Regions from separate parts of the Streptomyces sp. NPDC101490 genome, predicted to be linked through region 1. Evidence: predicted binding sites of a transcription regulator. Region 1 holds the regulator's gene; the other holds the start of a gene.
The links. The regulator HspR, encoded in region 1, represses chaperone genes until heat shock. The targets are predictions, from matches to a motif close to TTGAGNNNNNNNNNCTCAA.
Positions count from the first base shown of each region.

Region 2: a site for HspR is predicted at 1,952-1,970, ahead of lon (endopeptidase La). Genes of this name have one in related genera too.

Region 1 covers NZ_JBIWNI010000006.1:55,133-58,535, forward strand. Annotated here, with positions in the region: gene grpE (nucleotide exchange factor GrpE) at 1-447, shown strand, start outside; gene dnaJ (molecular chaperone DnaJ) at 538-1,716, shown strand; gene ACIRQY_RS15125 (heat shock protein transcriptional repressor HspR) at 1,721-2,164, shown strand; gene ACIRQY_RS15130 (hypothetical protein) at 2,273-2,740, opposite strand; gene ACIRQY_RS15135 (helix-turn-helix transcriptional regulator) at 2,839-3,403, opposite strand, start outside.
Region 2 covers NZ_JBIWNI010000032.1:11,806-15,208, forward strand. Annotated here, with positions in the region: gene lon (endopeptidase La) at 1-1,929, opposite strand, end outside; gene ACIRQY_RS33120 (GNAT family N-acetyltransferase) at 2,305-2,943, shown strand; gene ACIRQY_RS33125 (hypothetical protein) at 3,102-3,403, shown strand, end outside.

The DNA.
Region 1 (3,403 bases):
CTCCAGGCCGAGTACCAGAACTACCGCCGCCGCGTGGAGCGGGACCGGATCACGGTCAAGGAGATCGCCGTCGCGAACCTCCTGGCCGAGCTCCTTCCGGTGCTCGACGACGTCGGCCGGGCCCGGGACCACGGCGAGCTCGTGGGCGGGTTCAAGTCGGTGGCCGAATCGATGGAGACCGTCGTCGCCAAGATGGGTCTGCAGCAGTTCGGCAAGGAGGGCGAGCCCTTCGACCCGACGATCCACGAGGCCCTGATGCACTCGTACGCGCCGGACGTCACGGAGACGACGTGCGTGGCGATCCTGCAGCCGGGGTACCGGATCGGCGAGCGGACCATCCGGCCCGCCCGCGTGGCCGTCGCCGAGCCCCAGCCGGGCGCGGCACCGGCCAAGGACGACGCGAAGCCGTCCGCCGACGAGGAGAGCGGTGCCCCCGACGAGGGGTGACGCACCGCTCTTCGGTGAGGTGGTCACCGGGACCCCGGTGACCACCGGAGCAGGGACGAACACCGGAGCAGTCCGGAAGGAGGGACGTCGATGAGCACGAAGGACTTCGTCGAGAAGGACTACTACAAGGTCCTCGGCGTCCCCAAGGACGCCACCGAGGCCGAGATCAAGAAGGCGTACCGGAAGCTCGCCCGCGAGAACCACCCGGACGCCAACAAGGGCGACGCCAGGGCCGAGGAGCGCTTCAAGGAGATCTCCGAGGCGAACGACGTCATCGGCGACCCCAAGAAGCGCAAGGAGTACGACGAGGCCCGCGCCCTCTTCGGGAACGGCGGCCTGCGGGCCGGCGGCCCCGGGGGCGGCGGCTCGTTCAACTTCGACCTGGGCGACCTCTTCGGGGGCGCCCAGGGCGGGGCCGGCGGCTTCGGCGGCGGCGGTGGCGGGATCGGGGACGTCTTCGGCGGGCTGTTCAACCGGGGCGGCGGGGCGGGTCCCCGCACCCAGCCCCGGCGGGGCCAGGACATCGAGTCCGAGGTGACGCTCAGCTTCACCGAGGCCATCGAGGGCGCCACCGTGCCGCTGCGGATGTCCAGCCAGCAGCCGTGCGCCGCGTGCTCCGGCACCGGCGACAAGAACGGCACCCCCCGGGTCTGCCCGACCTGTGTCGGCACCGGGCAGGTCTCGCGCGGCAGCGGCGGCGGTTTCTCGCTGACCGACCCGTGCGTGGACTGCAAGGGCCGCGGTCTGATCGCGGAGAACCCGTGTGAGATCTGCAAGGGCAGCGGGCGCGCCAAGTCCTCGCGGACCATGCAGGTCCGCATCCCGGCGGGTGTGAGCGACAACCAGAAGATCCGGCTGCGCGGCAAGGGAGCGCCGGGCGAGCGCGGCGGGCAGAACGGCGACCTGTACGTCGTCGTGCACGTCGACGCCCACCCGGTCTTCGGCCGCAAGGACGACAACCTCACCGTGACCGTGCCGGTCTCCTTCGCGGAGGCGGCGCTCGGCGGCGAGGTCAAGGTGCCGACGCTCGGCGGGCCCCCGGTCACCCTCAAGCTGCCCCCGGGCACCCCGAACGGCCGGACCATGCGCGCCCGGGGCAAGGGCGCGGTCCGCAAGGACGGCACCCGGGGCGACCTCCTCGTGACGGTCGAGGTCGCGGTGCCGAAGGAACTGGACGACAAGGCACGTGAGGCCCTGGAGACCTACCGCGAGGCGACCGCCTCGGAGGACCCCCGGGTAGAGCTGTTCCAGGCCGCGAAGGGAGCGTGACCCGGTGGACGGACGCCGACGCAATCCGTACGAACTGACCGACGAGTCGCCGGTGTACGTCATCTCGGTGGCGGCCCAGCTCTCCGGTCTGCATCCGCAGACCCTGCGTCAGTACGACCGGCTCGGTCTGGTGTCCCCGGACCGTACGGCCGGCCGGGGCAGGCGCTACTCGGCCCGTGACATCGAGCTGCTCCGTCAGGTGCAGCAGCTGTCGCAGGACGAGGGCATCAACCTGGCCGGGATCAAGCGGATCATCGAACTGGAGCACCAGGTCGCCGCGTTGCAGAGCCGGATCGCGGAGCTGTCGGCGGCCGTCGACGGGGCCGCGGCGGCGATGCGGCAGCGGGAGGCCCAGGTGCACGCCTCGTACCGGCGCGACCTGGTCCCGTACCAGGACGTGCAGCAGACGAGCGCGCTGGTGGTCTGGCGTCCCAAGCGGGGCGAGTGACAGACGGGTCGTGCGAGGCCCCTTCCCTTTCGGGGGAGGGGCCTCGCGCCGTTTCCGGGGCCCGTACCCAGGGACTGGCCCCGCCCCTACGGGATGCGTCCCCCTTCCCTACGGGATGAGTTCGACCACGATGCTGCCGATCGTCTTCCACCAGGGGGACGCGCCGGTGCCGAACGCGGTGGCCAGGGCCGTACCGAGGGCGCGGTCGCGGGGCGTGGGGGCGCTCTCCCAGCGGTCGATGATCCGGCCGTCGCCCGCGCGGATCAGGGTGCCCAGCCGCCGTCCGTCCCGGAGCAGCCTGCTGGTGTCCTTCCCGCAGGGCACCAGCCGGTAGTGGACGCCGTCGGTGTGCGCGTCCACCCGGTAGGAGTACCGCAGGAGCCGTCCGCGCGCGGGCCTGAGGACGACCGGTTCCCCGTCGACGGTGAGCGCGAGCAGCGCGCCCCTGCGGGTGCCGATGGGGGTGTGGGCGTCGGGGCGGGTCCCGGGGGCCCGTACGAGCTCCACGGTGGGCAGTTCGTGACCGGAGACCCGCAGGGTTCCGGCGGGTCCGTCGAGGTCGGTCTGTGCGTACACGGTGTGCGGTGTTCCCGTTCGGGGCTGGGCTGGGCTGGGCGGGGCTGGAGCGGCGGGGTGACCGGCCCGGGGGCCGGCCCGGGGGCCGGGCCGGGCCGTCAGGCGTCCTGGTCGAGGATGCCCGACTGGGCGATGAGGTAGCCGAGCTGGGCCCGGCTGCCGCTGCCGAGGGTGGCGGCGAGTTTGGCGATGTGGGCGCGGCAGGTGCGCACGTTCATGCCGAGGCGGCGGGCGATGGCCTCGTCGACGTGGCCCTCGACGAGGAGTTTGGCGATGGAGCGCTGGACCCCGCCGATGCCGTCCACGGAGGGGCTGTAGGGGATCACTTCCTCCCAGGGGACCCCGTGCAGCCAGAACTGGTCGAAGACGCCGACGAGGTACTGGACGAGGCCCTCGTGGCGCAGTTCGAGGGCGACCTGGCGGTCGCTGCGCGCGGGCACGAAGGCGACCTTGCGGTCGACGATGATCAGCCGGTCGACGATCTCTTCCAGGGTGCGCAGTTCGAGCCCGTAGGGGGCGACCCGCTCGACGTAGGCGAGGGTGGCCGGATGGTGGCGGGCCGTGTGCTGGTAGAGGGTCCGCATCCGGACACCCCGGTCGAGGAGGGGGGCGAGCCGGCGGAGGGCGGCTTCGAGGGTCTCGGGGCGGCGGCCGCTGCCGGGC
Region 2 (3,403 bases), on a different contig from region 1:
GGCGGCTCCGGTCTCCGGATCGGCGAGGGACGCCTCCACGAAGAGGACGTCACCGCCCGCGCCGGTCACCGCGAGCCCGGTGGCCACGCCCGGCACGGCGGTCCTGCGCTCCGCCGGGTCCTGCGCCGACTCGGGCACGTGGTGCGGTCGCCCGATGAGGTCCCTCAGATCGTCCGGGCCGACCGTGAACGGCAGCTCGCGGTCGCCCAGTTCGTGCTGGGCCGCGATCTTGCGGAGCAGCCGGGAGATCGCCCGCTCCAGGGTGCGGACCCCGGCCTCGCGGGTGTACTCGCCCGCCAGCCTCCGCAGGCTCGTCTCCTCCAGGACGACCTCGCCGGGCGCCAGACCCGCGCGCTCCAGCTGCCGGGGCAGCAGGTGGTCACGGGCGATGACGACCTTCTCGTCCTCCGTGTAGCCGTCGAGCCTGACCAGTTCCATCCGGTCGAGGAGGGCCTCGGGGATGGCGTCGAGGACGTTGGCCGTCGCCAGGAAGACGACGTCGGAGAGGTCGAGCTCGACCTCCAGGTAGTGGTCGCGGAAGGTGTGGTTCTGCGCCGGGTCGAGGACTTCGAGGAGGGCCGCCGCCGGGTCGCCCCGGAAGTCGGAGCCGACCTTGTCGATCTCGTCGAGCAGGACCACCGGGTTCATGGACCCGGCCTCCTTGATCGCCCGGACGATGCGGCCGGGCAGCGCGCCCACGTAGGTGCGCCGGTGGCCCCGGATCTCGGCCTCGTCCCGTACGCCGCCGAGGGCCACGCGGACGAACTCGCGGCCCATCGCGTGGGCGACGGACTCGCCGAGGGAGGTCTTGCCGACGCCGGGCGGGCCGACGAGGGCGAGGACGGCCCCGCCGCGCCGCCCGCCGACGACGCCGAGACCCCGCTCGGAGCGGCGCTTGCGGACGGCCAGGTACTCGGTGATGCGCTCCTTCACGTCGTCCAGACCCGCGTGCTCGGCGTCCAGGACGGCACGGGCGCCCCGGATGTCGTAGCGGTCCTCGGTCCGCTCGTTCCACGGCAGTTCGAGGACGGTGTCCAGCCAGGTGCGGATCCAGGAGCCCTCGGGGGACTGGTCGCTGGACCGCTCCAGCTTCTCGACCTCCTTGAGGGCGGCCTCCCGGACCTTCTCGGGCAGGTCGGCGGCCTCCACGCGGGCGCGGTAGTCGTCGGACTCGTCGCCCTCGGCCTCGCCGTTGAGGTCCCGGAGTTCCTTGCGTACGGCATCGAGCTGGCGGCGGAGCAGGAACTCGCGCTGCTGCTTGTCCACGCCCTCCTGGACGTCCTTGGCGATGGTCTCGGCGACGTCCTGCTCGGCGAGGTGCTCGCGGAGCTGGGCCGTGGCGAGCTTCAGCCGGGCGACCGGGTCGGCGGTCTCCAGGAGGGCGACCTTCTGCTCGACGCTGAGGAAGGGCGAGTACCCGGAGTTGTCGGCGAGGGCGCCGACGCCCTCGATCTGCTGGACGCGGTCCACGACCTGCCAGGCACCGCGCTTCTTGAGCCAGCTGGTGGCCAGCGCCTTGTACTCCTTGATCAGGTCGGTGACCTGGCCGGGGAGCGGTTCGGGCAGGGTCTCCTCGACGGTGCTGCCCTCGACCCAGAGCGCGGCGCCGGGGCCGGTGGTGCCCGCGCCGATGCGGACGCGGCCGATGCCCCGGATCAGGGCGCCGGGATCGCCGTCGGACAGCCGTCCGACCTGCTCGACGGTGCCGAGGACACCGGTCCCCGCGTAGGTCCCGTCGACGCGGGGCACGAGCAGCACTCTGGGCTTGCCCGCGCCGGGCCGCGCGGCGGCCTGGGCTGCCTCGACGGCGGCGCGCACATCGGCGTCGGACAGGTCGAGCGGTACCACCATTCCGGGCAGCACGACCTCGTCGTCGAGCGGCAGCACCGGCAGAGTGAGCGCCACGGACGGCTTGGACTCAGAAGCCATGATCTCCCCTTCGGCAGTCAAGTTGAGCTATGTGCACTCAATGCATGTGAGCCGGGGAATGTTCCCAACCGCCCGTTCGCTCTGAGCGATCAGTTCCGCCCCGCCCGCGCGGGGGCGGCGTCGACGGTGAGCCCGGGGCTCTGCTCCGTTCCCTTTCCGCCCCGCCCGTGCGGGGGCGGTCGGGACGCCGCTTCCGGTTGCGCCCGCCGCCCGGCGCACCGCTTCCGGAGGCGCGGAGACGGCGGTCCGGCTCTCCCCTGACGTCACCACACCGCCGTCCGGTCCCCGCATCCCCGGCGCCGCCCATGGTCACGATGCGACCAAGAATTCCACCGGACGCCGACAGCGGGCGCCACCTGCGGCTGTAATCCCTCCATGGATATCGCAGCCATTACATCTGCCTGGGTCGCGGGCTGGACCGTCTCCCGGGGCACCCCCGCCGCCGTCGCCGAGCCCTGGGGCCACCGGATCGACGTGGGCCTGCCCCGGCACGTCGTACGGCATGTGCTGCCCGCCCCCGACGCGGCCGTCGTCGGCTCGCTCTGCGCCCGGCTGACCACCCCGTACAGCTGGCTCAAGATCATGGCGGAGCCGGAGGAGGCGGCCGGGTGGATCGGTGAGGGGTGGACCGTCCCGGACGACCCCGGTTTCATGATGGTCAAGCCCCTCGACCCCGGCGCCCGGCCCGCACCTCCCGAGGGGTACGCCAGGACCACCGAGGTCCGGGACGGCGTCATCAGGGTCCGTGTCCTCGCGCCCGACGGCACCCTCGCCGCGCAGGGCCGGATCGCGCCGACCGGGCCGACCGCCGTCGCCGACCAGATCGAGACCGATCCGGCGCACCGGCGACGGGGCCTCGGCTCCAACGTCATGCTCACCCTGGAGGCGGCGGCCGCCCAGGCGGGCGCCGGTACGGGGGTCCTCGCCGCGACGGTCGACGGCCTCGCCCTCTACGACTCCCTCGGCTGGCGCCACCGAGCACCCCTGACCGGGATCGTGCGCGACGCCGACTGAGACCCCACCCCCCGCCCCACCGGACCGGCTCCGGAGCAGCCTCGAACGGGTTTCGAAACCGGCTCCGGACCGGCTCCGGACCGGTCGTCGGGTGCCCGTACGGGTGGCAACCCTCCGGTACGGCTGCGCCCGGCACCCGGGGCGGGCATCCTCGGACCATGGTGCGAGGCGTACGGGGAAGACGACGCGGGACCCTGCTGCTGGCCGGAGTCCTGGCCTTCGGAGCGAGCGGCTGCGGGCCCGGGGACGTACCCGCACCCGGCGGTCCGCCCTCGGTGACCAGCGGCGGCCCCGCCCTGCCGGACACGGCGACCGGCCCCGGCACCCCGGCGACCGAGCCCCGGCCGGACGAGGTCCTCGTCGAAGTGGTCGTCAGCGGCGGCTTCGCGGGCATCCACAACCGGCTCGTGGTGCGGTACGACGGGGCCTGGACCAGCGCTTCCGGCGGCGGTCCCGCCCG